Linked DNA regions of Actinokineospora alba. Each later gene encodes a partner of the first gene's protein in a complex. Links are inferred from orthologs where the notes say so. Each region holds a gene or a part of one and is shown on either strand. Other genes may lie near its edges.

Region 1 (7,701 bases):
GGCGAGGGCGAGCGCGGGCTGCCCCATCGCCACTCCGTCCACACTGGACTCGCGGCGCTTCTCCTGCTGCTTGAGCTCTTCCCAGCGGTTTTCCTGTGTCGCCGCGTCGCGCACCGCCGGGTCACCGCCCGCGAACACGTGCGGATGCCTGCCGACGAGCTTCGCGACCAGTTCGGCCGCGACGTCATCGATGGTGAACGGGTCCTCGCTGTCCTCTTCGGCCACGCGCGAGTGGAAGAGAACCTGGAGCAGGACGTCACCCAGTTCCTCGCGCAGCGCCGGACGGTCGCCCTCCTCGATCGCCTCGAGCAGCTCGAAGCACTCCTCGACAAGGTACTGCCGCAGCGAGTCGTGCGTCTGCTCGGCGTCCCAGGGGCAGCCGCCAGGCGAGCGCAGCCGGTCCATGACCTGGGCGGCGGCGACAAGGCCCGCGCCCGCGGTGGCGTGCACCGGCGAACCGGCGGCGACCAGCCCGGCGACCGCGTCCAGCGACGACGTCAGCACCACGACCTCGCCCGCTTCGGCGGCGACGTCAGCGGGCATCGGGGCATCGCCCAGGGCTGGGTCGACCTCACCCGCGACGTACACCTTCGCCGCCGCGCGCAGCAGTGGCACCGCGTCCGCCGGAACCGTGTTCCCGCGAACCAGCACCACCGCGACGGTCATGGGTTCGTGTTCTTGATGGGGATGACGACGCCCTTGGTCTCGCCCTCGCTCGGCGCGATCTCCATGCCCGCGAGGTCCCACACGCCGTAGCGGGGGCTGATCTCGATACCGATCTGCTGAGCGGTGTCCTGGAGCATGCGCGGGCCGAGGGTGGTGGCCAGCCGTGCGTCGGCGGGCTTGGCGTCCGGAGCGGGCGGGGCGTCGGTCTCGCGCTTGCGGATCACCGCGACCACCCAGCCCGCGTTCTCCGGGTTGGGCTGGAAGGCGATCACGCTGTTGAGCGGGGCGCCGAACAGGACGCTTCCCGCGATGTCCGGCGCGAGCGCCGGGGTGATGGTCTCGCCGCGCGCCGCCTGCAGGCCGCCCGCCATGTCGGCTTCGATGATCTTGCCTGCCTCATCGAGGCTCACCGCGAGCTGGTTGGCCTTGGCGATGGCCTTCTCGCGCAGCGAGCCCGGCTTGTCGTCGGGGCCGCCGGGGGCGACGAGGGTGAAGTCGAACGTGACCGACAGACCCGGGGCCCGCTTGCGGCCGATCTCAGCCAGCGCGAGGTAGTCCCGTGCGATCTCGGTGGGCTCGAAGGCCCGGTTGACCGCCTGGTCGACGATCTGCTCCGGCGAGGCGGACCCGTCGGTCGGCAGCGGCTGGAACGACCCGGTCAGCTGCCCGGCCAGTTCGGTGACCGTGGCCTCGTTGATCGCCACGCTCTCCTTCGCGGTGTGCGCCGCGATCAGCTCGTGCAGGACCAGCTGGCGCAGCACGGCCCGCGAGAGCAGGTCGAGCTTGCGCTGGTCGGCGAGCTGCTGGACGGCGGGCTCGGCCTGTCGGGCCTTGTCCACCAGCTCCTGCACCCGGTCGACCCCGATGGTCTTGCCATTGACTATGGCGGCGGCGTTGGCCTGGCCCGGCCCCGTGGAACAGGCGCTGAGCAGCAGCCCGAACACGGCGAGCAGGACGACGAGCGGGCGTCGACGACGAATGACGGTGGTCACAGTGCCGTAGCCTCTCACAGCGCCCACGTCGGCTTCACTATCGGGTTACGGCTGCGCCAGGTCAGGACACCGCCGCCGGGGTCTGCGCGAGGGACTCCAGGAACTTCGCGCACCAGTCGAGCAGGTCGCGGTCGCGCAGCACGGGAGCACCCATGCGGCCGCCCGCGGCGCCCTCGGTCGGCCGCGGAAGGGTGATCGTGTCGGTGACCGCCTTGTGCACGGCCTTCGGGTAGAGCCGCTTGAGCCGCACCATCTGCGAGTCCCGCAGCGGCATCGGCGCGAAGCGGATGTTGCTCCCCTGACCGATCACCTCGGTGACCCCGTGCGCGCGGCAGATCTGGCGGAACGCAGCGACCGCGAGCAGGTTGACCACCGGGGTGGGTGGCTCGCCGTAGCGGTCGACCAGTTCCTCGCGGACGGCGTCGAGACCGGCGGCGTCCGGGGCCGCGGCGAGCTTGCGGTAGGCCTCCAGGCGCAGCCGCTCGCCGGGGACGTAGTCGTGCGGGATGTGCGCGTCGACCGGGAGGTCGATCCTGACGTCGGCCAGTTCCTCCTCGTCCTCGGCGCCGGGGGCGCCCGCGTGCTTGCGGAACGCCTCGACGGCCTCGCCGACCAGGCGCACGTAGAGGTCGAAGCCGACACCGGCGATGTGGCCGGACTGCTCGGCGCCGAGGATGTTGCCCGCGCCGCGGATCTCCAGGTCCTTCATCGCCACCGCCATGCCCGCGCCGAGTTCGGTGTTCTGCGCGATCGTGGCGAGCCGGTCGTGCGCGTGCTCGGTGAGCGTGGACTCCGGCGGGTAGAGGAAATAGGCGTAGCCGCGTTCCCGGCCGCGGCCGACCCGGCCGCGCAGCTGGTGCAGCTGGGCGAGGCCGAGCATGTCGCCGCGCTCGACGATCAGCGTGTTCGCGTTGGAGATGTCCAGGCCGGTCTCGACGATCGTGGTGCAGACGAGCACGTCGTACTCGCGTTCCCAGAAGCCCTGGATGAGGTGTTCGAGCTTGTCCTCGTTCATCTGGCCGTGCCCGGTGACGACGCGGGCCTCGGGGACGAGTTCGCGGATGCGGCGCGCGGCCTTCTCGATCGAGGACACCCGGTTGTGCACGTAGAAGACCTGGCCGTCGCGCAGCAGTTCGCGGCGGATGGCGGCGGCGACCTGCTTGTCGTCGTAGGCGCCGACGTAGGTGAGGATCGGGTGCCGGTCTTCGGGCGGGGTCAGGATCGTCGACATCTCGCGGATGCCCGCCAGCGACATCTCCAGCGTTCGCGGAATCGGCGTGGCGGACATGGTGAGCACGTCGACGTGGGTGCGCAGGGCCTTGATGTGTTCCTTGTGCTCGACGCCGAAGCGCTGCTCCTCGTCGACGATCACCAGGCCCAAGTCCTTGTACCGCAAGCCTGTCTGAAGTAGACGGTGGGTGCCGATGACGATGTCGACCGACCCGTCGGCGAGGCCCTGGATGGTCTCCTCGGACTCCTGGCCGTGGGTGAACCGCGACAAACCCTTGACCGTCACCGGGAACGAGTGCATCCGGCCCGCGAAGGTGTTGAGGTGCTGCTGGGCGAGCAGCGTCGTGGGCACCAGCACGGCGACCTGCTTGCCGTCCTGCACGGCCTTGAACGCCGCGCGCACCGCGATCTCGGTCTTGCCGTAGCCGACATCGCCGCAGATGACCCGGTCCATCGGGACACCGCGCATCATGTCGGCCTTGACCTCGTCGATCGCGGCGAGCTGGTCCATGGTCTCGGTGAACGGGAACGCGTCCTCGAGTTCCCGCTGCCACGGGGTGTCCGGGCCGAACGCGTGGCCGGGCGCGGCCTGCCGGGCGGCGTAGAGCTGGACGAGTTCCGCGGCGATCTGCTTGACCGCCTTCTTGGCCTTGGCCTTGGTGTTCTTCCAGTCCGAGCCGCCGAGCTTGTTCAGCGTGGGCATCTCGCCGCCGACATAGCGGGAGATCTCGTCGAGCTGGTCGGTCGGCACGAACAGCCGGTCGCCGGGCTGGCCGCGCTTGGAGCTGCCGTATTCGAGAACCAGGTATTCGCGGGTCGCGCCCGCGACAGTGCGCTGCACCATCTCGATGTAGCGGCCGATGCCGTGCTGCTCGTGGACCACGAAGTCGCCGGTCCGCAGGGCCAGCGGGTCGACCGCGTTGCGCCGCCGCGACGGCATCTTGGTCGACATGTCCTTCGTCGACGTGCCGCCCCTGCCGCCGGTGAGGTCGGACTCGGTCAGCACGACCAGGTCACCGGCGATGAAGCCGTCCTCTATGGCGCCACGGACAACGGTGACCACGCCCGGCGCGGGCGGCTCGGTCAGCTCGCCCTCGATCAGCTTCGCCGCGACGTCGGCCTCCGCGAGCTGCTCGACAGCGCGCTTCGCGGTACCGAGGCCGGGGACGACGAGGACGCCGGTGCCGCCCGCGGCGGTGTGCGCGCGCAGGTCGGCGAAGGCGCGGGCGATCTCGCCGCGGTAGGCCTCGACCGGCCGGAACTTGACCGGGACCGCGTCGCCGCCGGTGAGCTGGGACAGGGTCCACCAGGGGTGGTCGCCGTCACGGGCGTGCGCGGCGACGTCGCCGAGGTCGCGGTAGGCCGACGCGCCGAGGTCGATGGGCGCCTTGCCGCCGGTCGCCGCGGCCATCCAGGAGGCCTCCAGGAACTCCTGGCCGGTGCGGACGAGGTCGTGCGCGCGCGTGCGGATCTTCTCCGGGTCATTAAGCAGGACGTGGGTACCGGCGGGGACCACGTCGGTGAGCATCTGCATCTCGCCCTGGCACAGCGCGGGGATCAGCGCCTCCATGCCTTCGGACGGGATGCCGTTGGCGAGCTTGTCGAGCATCTCGTGCAGGTGGGCGTCGGCCTGGTGGAGCTCGGCCAGCGCGGCGGCGCGCTCGCGGACGCCCTTGGTGAGCAGCAGCTCCCGGCAGGGCGGCGCGGTGATCTCGGTCAGCTCGCCGGGCAGGGAACGCTGGTCGGCCACGGCGAACGAGCGGATCTCGGAGACCTCGTCGCCCCAGAACTCCACCCGGACCGGGTGCTCCGCCGTCGGCGGGAACAGGTCGACGATGCCACCGCGGACGGCGAACTCGCCTCGCTTCTCGACCATGTCCACGCGCAGGTATGCGAGGTCGGCGAGGCGGACAAGGACCGCCTCGAAGTCCTGCTCCTCCCCGACTTTGAGCCGCACCGGCGAGAGTTCGCCCAGGCCGGGCGCCATCGGCTGGATCAGGCTGCGGACGGTGGCGACGACGACCTTGATCGGGCCGCCTTCCTCGGGGTGCGCGAGCCTGCGCAGCACCGCGAGCCTGCGGCCGACGGTGTCGGCGCGGGGCGAGAGGCGTTCGTGGGGCAACGTCTCCCAGGACGGGAAGTCCGCGACGACGTCGTGGCCGATGAGGTCGCCCAGGACGGCCACCAGGTCGTCGGCCTCGCGGCCGGTGGCGGTGACGGCAAGCACGGGCCGGTTGGCGCCCTCGGCGAGCGCGGCCACGACCAGGGGGCGGGCGGCGATGGGGCCCGCGAGGTCGAACGTCGGCGCGCCCGCGGCTTCGATGATGTCGGCCGCGACGGGCAGCAGGGATTCGAGGAGGGGGTGGAGCGGGGCCTTCGACACGAGTGTCCTTCGCGGTGTCTGGGAGACGCGAACAGACCCCTGCCCGGGACCTTGGAGCCTCGGAGGGGTTCTCACTACCAGCCTACGACCTGGCACCGACAGTCCGCGCGCGGATAACGTCGGGTGCGTGCTGGATCAATGGGACGCGCTGTTGGGTCGGCTCGGGTTGAACGGGCACGACGTCGGTCGGGACTTGCTCGCGCGATGGGGCGAGCCGCATCGCAGGTATCACGACCTCGCGCACCTGGGGGCCGTGCTCGGGCACGTGGACGAGTTGGCCGATCACGCCGCCGACCCGGACCTTGTCCGCCTGGCGGCTTGGTATCACGACGCCGTCTATAAGGGCACGCCTGCGGATGAAGAAGACAGCGCGCTGTTGGCGACGGCGGAACTGACCGGATTGGGGCTGGACGCGGCGGCGGTCGCCGAGGTCGCGCGGCTGGTCCGGCTGACCGCGGGTCACGTGACCGAGCCCGGGGACACCAACGGCGAGGTGCTCTGCGACGCCGACCTGGCGATCCTGGCGTCCCCGGCCTACCCGGAATACGCGTCGGCCGTCCGCGCCGAGTACGCGCACGTGCCCGACGACGCGTTCCGGGCCGGACGGGCCGCGGTGCTGCGTCACCTGCTGGATCTGCCCGCGCTCTACCGAACCCCGCAAGCGCTTGCGAGCTGGGACGCCAAGGCCAGGGCGAACCTCGCGGGCGAGCTGGCCGACCTTACGGCTTGATGTTCTGGTTGACGTGGAAGAGGTTGTCCGGGTCGTACTTGCGCTTAACCTCGACGAGCCGGTCGTAGTTGCCGCGATAGTTGTCCCGGATGCGGCTTTGGTCGTCTCCCGACATGAAGTTGATGTAGCCACCTTCCTCCGAGTGCGGCGAGGTGGCGTCGTAGTAGTCGCGGACCCACTTGATGCTCGCGTCGTTGGCCTCCGGGTCCGGCCACATCCCCGCGATGACCGTGGCGAAGTTCGCGTCGCGATAGGCGAACGCGGTGTCCTCGGCCGCCACTCGGTGGCAGGCGCCGTTGATCGGGTAGATGTGCACCGTGGAGTTGACCGCGGGCAGCTTGGGCCCGTGCTCCAGGTGCGCGGTGATGGCGTCGTCGGTGAGGTCGGTGACGAAATTCGCCTTCCAGTAATGCTGCAGACCCGGCGGGACCAGGGCGTCGAACGCGCTGTTCAGGGCCGGGTACGGCATGGGTCCGACGTGCTCGGCCACCGGCCGGGCGACGTCGCGCAGCGGCTTGAGGGCCGCCTCGCCTTCGTCGACCGGGCCCGCCCAGCAGGCCACGAACAGCGCGAACGGCTCGCCGTGGCGCTCCTCGGGGATGAACGGCAGCGGCGGCGCGATCTGGAACGCCGGGAAGCCGCCGAACTGTTCGGGGGCGTCGACGATGAAGTCGCGGTACCAGCGCAGCAGGTCGGCCGCGTCGTCGAGTTCGAACACCATCGGACCGCCGTAGATCATGTCGACCGGGTGCACGGCGAACTCGAAGGAGACGACCACGCCGAAGTTGCCGGTGCCGCCGCGCAGGGCCCAGAACAGGTCCTCGTTCTCGAGTTCGCTCGCGACCAGGAACTTGCCGTCGGCGGTGACCACGTCGGCGGAGACCAGGCTGTCGCAGCTCAGGCCCAAGCCTCGGTCGAGGTAGCCGATGCCGCCACCGAGGGTCAGGCCCGCGACTCCGGTGGTCGAGATGATTCCGCCGGTCGTGGCCAGGCCGAAGGCGTGCGTGGCGGCGTTGAAGTCACCCCAGGTCGCGCCGCCCTCGGCGCGCGCGGTCCGGTTGCCTGGATCGACGCGGACACCGCGCATGGACGACAGGTCGATGACCACGCCGTCGTCGCAGGTGCCGAAGCCGGGAACGCTGTGCGAGCCGCCGCGGATGGCGAGGTCCAGGCCGTTTTCGCGGGCGAAGTCGACCGCGGCCATCACATCGCCCGCGTTGGCCGGGCGGACGATGGCCTTGGGCCTGCGGTCGATCATCGCGTTGTGGACCTTGCGGGCCTGGTCGTATCCCTCGTCGTCCGCGGTGATGATCGGACCGCGGACCGTTTCGCGAAGCTGGTCGATGGTGGAAGCACCCATGGTTCCTCCCCATGTGCTCTAGGTGCGCGAGGCATTCGCGGAATCAGTCCACGTGGGATGCCTCTAGGCCGCTAGAGCACTAGGTCAGAACTTCGGAGTGCGCTTGTCCAGGAACGCGCGGACACCCTCGGCGTAGTCAGCACTCTCGGCCGATCCCGCGTAGAGGGCGTGTACGGCTTCGTCCTCTTCGAACCGGCCGGCGGTTATCCGGCCGATGATCTCCTTGGCACCGCGGATGGTGACCTGGGAGCGGGCGGCCATGGTGTGGGCCAGCTCGGTGGCGCGCTTGATGACGTCACCGGGCGCGTGCAGCTCGTTGACCAGCCCGATGCGCAGGGCG
Region 2 (7,018 bases), 2.4 Mb from region 1 along the record:
TCCAGTTCCACCTGTCCGACCGCCACCGTGTCGCCCTGGGTCACGAAGCGGTCCGGGGGGACCGGCAGCGGGCCCGCGTCCAGCGCGTGGGCGATCGTGTTGGCGCCGTTGGCTCCGGCGACCGCGCCCAGGGCCTGCCAGTGGTCGCCATGCTGGTGCGTGGTGACGATGGTCTTCAGGCTGGGGCGGTCCTGGTCGTAGCCGATGACGTCCGACAGGCGGGCCGGGTCGGCCGCGGCGTCGATCAGGAGCGCCTCATGGGTGGCGCGGCAGGTGAGCAGGTAGGCGTTGTTGTCGTACGGGCCGACGGACACCTTGGTGATCGTCAGCGCGTTCAGTGTGCGGCGGGCAGCGGGGCCACCGGGCTCGACATGGCCGGTGTAGTCATCGACGAGGTCCACGGTCGCCGACGGTAGTCTGTCTGCCACCGTTGGTTCCACCCGCGAAGGCAGCGCACCGGGTCAGGCAGTACCCTGTTACCTGAGCGTGACCTGAAACTGAGCTGCAACTGACCACTGTCGCCGATCACCTGCGAGCCCGTGAACTCAGAGACAGAGATCCGAACACGGTCCCCACGCAAGCTGAGCTGGGACGTCATCAGGGTGCTGGCCGTCTACTCGGTCGTCGTCCAGCACGTCACCCACCAGTCGCCGATCAACCACGCCGAACTGGGGCCGTACCCGTTCGTGCTGCCCTTGCAGTTCGGCGCGAGCACGCTGCTGGTGATCTCCGCGTTCTTCATCTGCGTGACCATCCGACGTGGTGAGACGGGCAAGTGGCTGCGCAACCGGCTCGCCCGGCTGCTGCCCGCGTACCTGCTCGCGGTGGTGATCACCTACGGCGTCTCCCGGGCCGTCGCGCCCGCGTTCGGGTGGTATGTGCCCAATGTCACGGACCTGGCCGCGAACCTGTTGCTCGTGCAGGCGTGGTCGCCGACCTTCCACTGGATCGACGCCTCCTACTGGACGCTGCCCGTGCAGGTGATGGCCTTCTTCGCCGCCGCCCTGCTGTGGCCGCGCCGGTGGACGCGGGGCGGTGCGCTGCCCTGGCTGCTGTGGTCGCTGGTGGTGGTGCCGCTGGTGATCCGCTTCGTCTGGCGCGACGACGTCGACGCGGCGCAGTGGATCCGGTCGGTCTTCGACGGGCTGGCGCTGCACCGGGTGGCGCTGTTCGGCGTGGGCATCGCGATCTGGCTGTGGACCCGCGACCGGTTCTCCGGCAAGCACCTCGCCGCCTACCTCGTCGCCGTCCTTGTCGCGCAGGACGCCCACTCCCGCTTCGCCGACACGTGGTCGACCGTGGCGTTCGGGGTCATCCTCGCGGGCATCGTCGCGGCCGCGGGCGGCCCGGACTGGGACATCCCGGGCCTGCGGCAGCTCGCCACGCCCATCCGCTGGCTCGGCGGGATCTCGTTCGGCGTCTACCTGGTCCACCAGGAACTCGGCTTCGTGCTCGCGCGCTTCCTGCTCGACGTGGGCGTCGGAGCGTGGGGCCGCCTGGTCGCCTGCGTGGCGATGGCCGTCGTGCTGGGCTGGGCGATGACCCGACTCGTCGAGCAGCCGTGTCACCGCTGGCTCACCGGCGACATGTTGCTTCGCGCGCGCGTCGCGGGCAACGCCGTGGTGGAGGCGATCCGCGACCTGCCGCAGGTGCCTGCCACGCCCGACGACCTGCCGAGGCAGACCCGCCGGGTCAACCCAGCCGCCGCCGACCCGCTCACCCCGCTCCCGCAGTGGGCCATGGCCACCTCCCAACTGCGCTGACCTTCGCGAGTCGCCCCTCCCGGCAAACGAGTCGCCCCTCCAGGCAAGTGAGTTCGACGCTCAGATAGCGCGAATGTCGAACTCGGTTGCCGGAAGGGGCGACTCACTTGCTGGGAGGGGCGACTCGCGGGGTCAGCCCCAGGCACCTAGGTCGGGGAGGGGGCCGGACAGGCTCGCGGGCCTGCCGCGGCCGGTCAGCCAGGTCAGTGCTGCCGCCGCGGATCCGCTCACCTCGCTGTCGGCGTCCTGGGCGATCGCCAACTCCCAGCTGCGCTGGCTTCCGTCGGGCAGCGAGACGGTCAGCCGCAGCGGGTGGCCGTCCGTGCGGCTGCGGTGGGGGAGCAGCGCGCGGTCGAGGAGCAGGTCGAGGTGGCCGGTCGGGACCGCGTCGAAGCCCACCTCGAAATCGAGGTCGACCAGGTGCGTCCACACCTCGAACAGCCGCATCTGCGGAATCTGCGCGGCGGCGACCGGGGTGCCCGAGGAGTTCTGCACCCGCGCCGCCCAGTCCTCGTGACCGAGTCGCGTAGCCTCGACCATGAAGCGGCCGCAGGCGGCGACCAGGTCCTCGCGCTGGATCTGGCCGAGCCTGCTCGCGCCGTCGGCGATGTCGGCGTTGCGGTCCGCCCAGCTCGGGTAGGCCGCGTGCTCGATGCCGGTGCGCGCCCAGGTCAGCAGGTTGACCAGGGCGTCGGCGTTGCGGGCGAGGTGGGTGACCACGTGCCCGCGGGTCCACCCCGGCAGCAGGCTGGGCCGGGTGAAGTCGGTCTCGGCGAATCTCTCGACCACCCCGGTCAGGACGGCCGTGGCCTCGCGCACGGCGGCCAGCGTGGCCGCGGTGGTCGTGCCGTTCATGGTGCTCGCGGACGTGTTCGACCCAGTCATGAGGACCCCGACATGCTTGGCGTGAACGGAGCGAAAGGTGCTCCCGTGGACCAGCCTAGGCGAGTGACGTTACCCGTGGGTACCGCTCCGCGGGTGCATCGCCGCGACCGGTCCGCGAGAATTGTCGGTGCCCGGCTTTAGCATGGGTGCCGGCCACCAGTGGCCACTCAACCCGCAGCGTGCGATCCCATCCCCGGATGCCGCGCTGCCCGAGTTCTGCCCAGTTCAGAGCACTACCGAAGGGATCTCAGTGGCCGACCGCCTCGTCGTTCGCGGCGCCCGGGAGCACAACCTGCGCGGCGTCGACATCGACCTGCCCAGGGACAGCCTGATCGTGTTCACCGGACTGTCGGGCTCCGGCAAGTCCAGCCTCGCGTTCGACACGATCTTCGCCGAGGGGCAGCGCCGGTACGTCGAGTCGCTGTCGGCCTACGCGCGGCAGTTCCTCGGGCAGATGGACAAGCCGGACGTCGACTTCATCGAGGGACTCTCGCCCGCGGTCTCGATCGACCAGAAGTCGACCAGCCGCAACCCGCGTTCCACGGTCGGCACGATCACCGAGGTCTACGACTACCTGCGTCTGCTCTACGCGCGCGCGGGCAAGCCGCACTGCCCCACCTGCGGCGAGGCGATCAGCAGGCAGACCCCGCAGCAGATCGTCGACCAGGTCCTGGCGATGGAGTCCGGCCTGAAGTTCCAGGTGCTCGCGCCCGTCATCCGCGGCCGCAAGGGCGAGTACATAGACCTGTTCTCCCAGCTGCAGACGCAGGGCTACTCGCGCGCGCTGGTCGACGGCAAGGTCTACCCGCTCACCGAGCCGCCGAAGCTCAAGAAGCAGGAGAAGCACGACATCGCGGTGATCGTCGACCGCCTCTCGGTGAAAGCCTCGTCCAAGCAGCGCCTCACCGACTCGGTGGAGACCGCGCTGCGGCTGGCCGACGGGCTCGTCGAGCTGGAGTTCGTCGATCTTCCCGAGCATGACCCGGGCCGCATCCGGGGTTTCTCCGAGCACTTGGCCTGCCCGAACGGCCACCCGCTCGGCGTCGAGGACCTGGAACCGCGCTCGTTCTCCTTCAACTCGCCGTACGGCGCGTGCCCGGTGTGCACGGGCATCGGCATCAAGAAGGAGGTCGACCCGGAGCTGGTCGTCCCCGACGACGAGCTCTCCCTCGGCGACGGCGCGATCGCGCCCTGGGCGGGCGGTCAGACCGCGGAGTACTTCATCCGGCTGCTCACCGCTCTGGGTGACTCGATCGGGTTCCGAATGGACACCCCGTGGCGGCGGCTGCCGGCGAAGGCGCAGAAGGCGGTCCTGCACGGCACCGACGACCAGGTGCACGTCCGCTACAAGAACCGGTACGGACGCGAGCGGTCGTACTACGCCGCGTACGAGGGCGTGATCCCGTTCCTCGAGCGGCGCCAGGAGCAGACCGACTCGGAGTACATGCGGGAGAAGTACGAGGGCTACATGCGGGAGGTGCCCTGCCCGTCGTGTCAGGGTTCCCGGCTCAAGCCCGAGATCCTCGCGGTGACGCTGCACCACGGCGAGTACGGCGACCGTTCGATCGCCGACATCTCGGCGATGTCGATCAATGAATGCTCGGCGTTCCTCGACGGCCTCAAGCTCGGCAAGCGCGAGACGATGATCGCGGGCGCGGTGCTCAAGGAAATCCAGGCGCGCCTGCGGTTCCTGCTCGACGTCGGCCTCGACTACCTCTCCCTTGACCGCGCGTCCGGCACCTTGTCCGGCGGCGAGGCGCAGCGCATCCGCCTGGCCACGCAGATCGGGTCCGGGCTCGTCGGTGTGCTCTACGTGCTCGACGAGCCGTCGATCGGCCTGCACCAGCGCGACAACCACCGGCTCATGACAACCCTGATCCGCCTTCGCGACCTGGGCAACACGCTGATCGTCGTCGAGCACGACGAGGACACCATCCGCCAGTCCGACTGGATCGTCGACATCGGCCCGGGCGCGGGGGAGCACGGCGGCCGCGTCGTGCACAGCGGCACGTTCAAGGACCTGTTGAAGAACAAGGAATCCCTCACCGGCGCCTACCTCGCAGGCCGCAGCGCCATCCCGATGCCGTTGGTGCGCCGGACCGTCGACAAGAAGCGCCAGCTGACGGTCGTCGGCGCGCGCGAGCACAACCTCCGTGGCATCGACGTGTCGTTCCCGCTGGGCTGCCTGGTCTCGGTCACGGGCGTGTCCGGTTCGGGCAAGTCCACTTTGGTCAACGACATCCTCGCGACCGTGCTGGCCAACAAGCTCAACGGCGCGCGCCAGGTCCCCGGGCGGCACACGCGGGTGCGCGGGCTCGACCAGGTCGACAAGCTCGTGCAGGTCGACCAGTCGCCGATCGGCCGCACCCCGCGGTCCAACGCCGCGACCTACACCGGCGTGTTCGACCACGTCCGCAAGCTGTTCGCCTCCACCACGGAGGCGAAGGTCCGCGGCTACCAGCCGGGACGATTCTCGTTCAACGTCAAGGGCGGCCGCTGCGAGGCGTGCGCGGGCGACGGCACGATCAAGATCGAGATGAACTTCCTGCCGGACGTCTACGTGCCGTGCGAGGTCTGCAAGGGCGCGCGCTACAACCGCGAGACCCTTGAAGTCCACTACAAGGGCAAGACGATCGCCGAAGTCCTCGACATGCCGATCGAGGAGGCCGCGGCGTTCTTCGAGCCGATCAAGGCGATCCACCGGCACCTGGCCACCCTGGTCGACGTCGGCCTCGGCTACGTCCGGCTCGGCCAGCCCGCGCCGACCCTGTCCGGGGGTGAGGCGCAGCGCGTCAAGCTCGCCAGCGAACTGCAGAAGCGGTCCACCGGCAAGACCGTCTACATCCTCGACGAGCCCACCACCGGCCTGCACTTCGAGGACATCCGCAAGCTGCTCGGGGTGATCAACGGCTTGGTGGACAAGGGAAACACCGTGATCGTCATCGAGCACAACCTCGACGTGATCAAGACCTCGGACTGGATCGTCGACATGGGTCCGGAGGGCGGCTCGGGCGGCGGCACGGTCGTCGCGGAGGGCACACCGGAGGACGTGGTCAAGGTCGAGGGCAGTTACACCGGGGAGTTCCTTGCGCACGTGATGTGACCTGCAAAGATCCCGGGTGGATGATGTATTTCTCGACCGGTTGCGGACTCCTACCTCATGACCGAGGTACGCAACCAGGAGGCAGCCATGCAAGACACCCGGGAACTCGTCGCGAGGGTGGCCACACCGTCGCGAGCCACCGCCGCGCCCCAGGCGCTGCGCGGGGGCGGCGACGAGGAACTGCGGTTCTGGGAGGTCCTCAAGGGGATCACCGCGCCCGCCGAGTTCACCCTGGTGACCCATGGCCGCCCTCGACACGCCTTGGACTTGGGGGCGGTGCGTGCGGGCTGACCAGGCCACCAGCCGCGAGACCACCACGCTGACCCGGGTGCGACATGCACTCGGGTCAGCGGTCGTGGTCTACGACGGCCCTGGCTGCGTGCCGCCGCCGACGGCGACGCTCGCGATCCACGTGGCCGCGGCCGCCGACGACCTGACCCCGTTCGGCCGGTGGGCCCGATCCGCCCGGCTTCCCGCGGTCACGCTGACGTTCGACGGTGAGCGGATCTTGGTGGGTCCGCTGTCCGTTCCCGGCCGCCCCGGCTGCGCGGAGTGCGCGCGCAGGCGCATGCTCGCCGCCAAGGCGGCGTCCTTCGGGGCGGTCGCCCCACAGGTCGCGCATCTGGCCGTCGCCGACTCGCCGATGGGCGTCGCTCTACGTCGCCCCGCCGCAAAGGCTCGGACCTCCGCTGTGCCGGGAGCGAGCGCCGACGACCCGGACCGCACCTCCGCCGTGGCACGATCGGTCGTCCTCGGGGCGGATGACGACCCGGAGCGCACGACCGATGTGGCGAACTCACTCATCGTCGCGGCGGATGACGACGTGGAACGCACCACGGCGGTGCCGCGGTCGGTCGTCGTCGGCGTGGACGATGACGTGGAGCGCACCACGGCCGTGGCGCGATCACTCATCACCGCGGCCGACGATGATGACGTGGAGCGCACCGCCGCTGTGTCGGGCCTCCTGTACGGCCGCATCACGCCGCCCGTAGACCCGGACAAGACCACCGTCGTCCCCGACGACCTCACCGAACGGTCCGGCAGCCACGGCAGCTACGCGGGCAGCCTCGAACTCCCCGACCCGCAAGCCGACCGAGTCGTCGCCCTCCTACGCAGCGGCGCCCGCGACCTCGTCGACCACGTCGCCGAGGTGGTCGACGGCGAAGTCGTGTGGCACCGCGTGATCCCCCTGCCATCCTGCGACGTCTGCGGCGGCGCCGAGGGGATCGGCGCCGTGGGCCTTCCCGAGGGCGACGACCCCGCCGCG

What was found.
Region 2: the proteins of mfd (region 1) and uvrA are in contact, whole or in part, in a crystal structure (PDB 4DFC), measured with the Escherichia coli proteins. The link is inferred for Actinokineospora alba from one-to-one orthologs.

What each region holds. Positions count from the first base shown.
Region 1 is NZ_SNXU01000001.1:2,455,550-2,463,250, reverse strand. What follows is about bases 1,520-5,590. They hold mfd (transcription-repair coupling factor), read right to left. Parts: upstream 5,272-5,590; coding sequence 1,720-5,271; downstream 1,520-1,719. Other genes in these bases: C8E96_RS11740 (HD domain-containing protein), read left to right, coding at 5,399-5,590; C8E96_RS11750 (SurA N-terminal domain-containing protein), read right to left, coding at 1,520-1,658. Also shown: C8E96_RS11755 (MazG family protein), read right to left, coding at 1-666; more of C8E96_RS11750, read right to left, coding at 663-1,519; more of C8E96_RS11740, read left to right, coding at 5,591-6,001; C8E96_RS11735 (FAD-binding oxidoreductase), read right to left, coding at 5,991-7,361; C8E96_RS11730 (enoyl-CoA hydratase/isomerase family protein), read right to left, coding at 7,446-7,701. UniProt on the Escherichia coli protein: Couples transcription and DNA repair by recognizing RNA polymerase (RNAP) stalled at DNA lesions. Mediates ATP-dependent release of RNAP and its truncated transcript from the DNA, and recruitment of nucleotide excision repair machinery to the damaged site.
Region 2 is NZ_SNXU01000001.1:4,825,389-4,832,406, forward strand. The notes cover bases 2,564-5,951. They hold uvrA (excinuclease ABC subunit UvrA), read left to right. Parts: upstream 2,564-2,898; coding sequence 2,899-5,751; downstream 5,752-5,951. Other genes in these bases: C8E96_RS22255 (maleylpyruvate isomerase family mycothiol-dependent enzyme), read right to left, coding at 2,564-2,648; C8E96_RS22265 (hypothetical protein), read left to right, coding at 5,839-5,951. Outside these bases: C8E96_RS22245 (MBL fold metallo-hydrolase), read right to left, coding at 1-401; C8E96_RS22250 (acyltransferase family protein), read left to right, coding at 540-1,763; more of C8E96_RS22255, read right to left, coding at 1,896-2,563; more of C8E96_RS22265, read left to right, coding at 5,952-6,042; C8E96_RS22270 (YcaO-like family protein), read left to right, coding at 6,080-7,018. UniProt on the Escherichia coli protein: The UvrABC repair system catalyzes the recognition and processing of DNA lesions. UvrA is an ATPase and a DNA-binding protein. A damage recognition complex composed of 2 UvrA and 2 UvrB subunits scans DNA for abnormalities.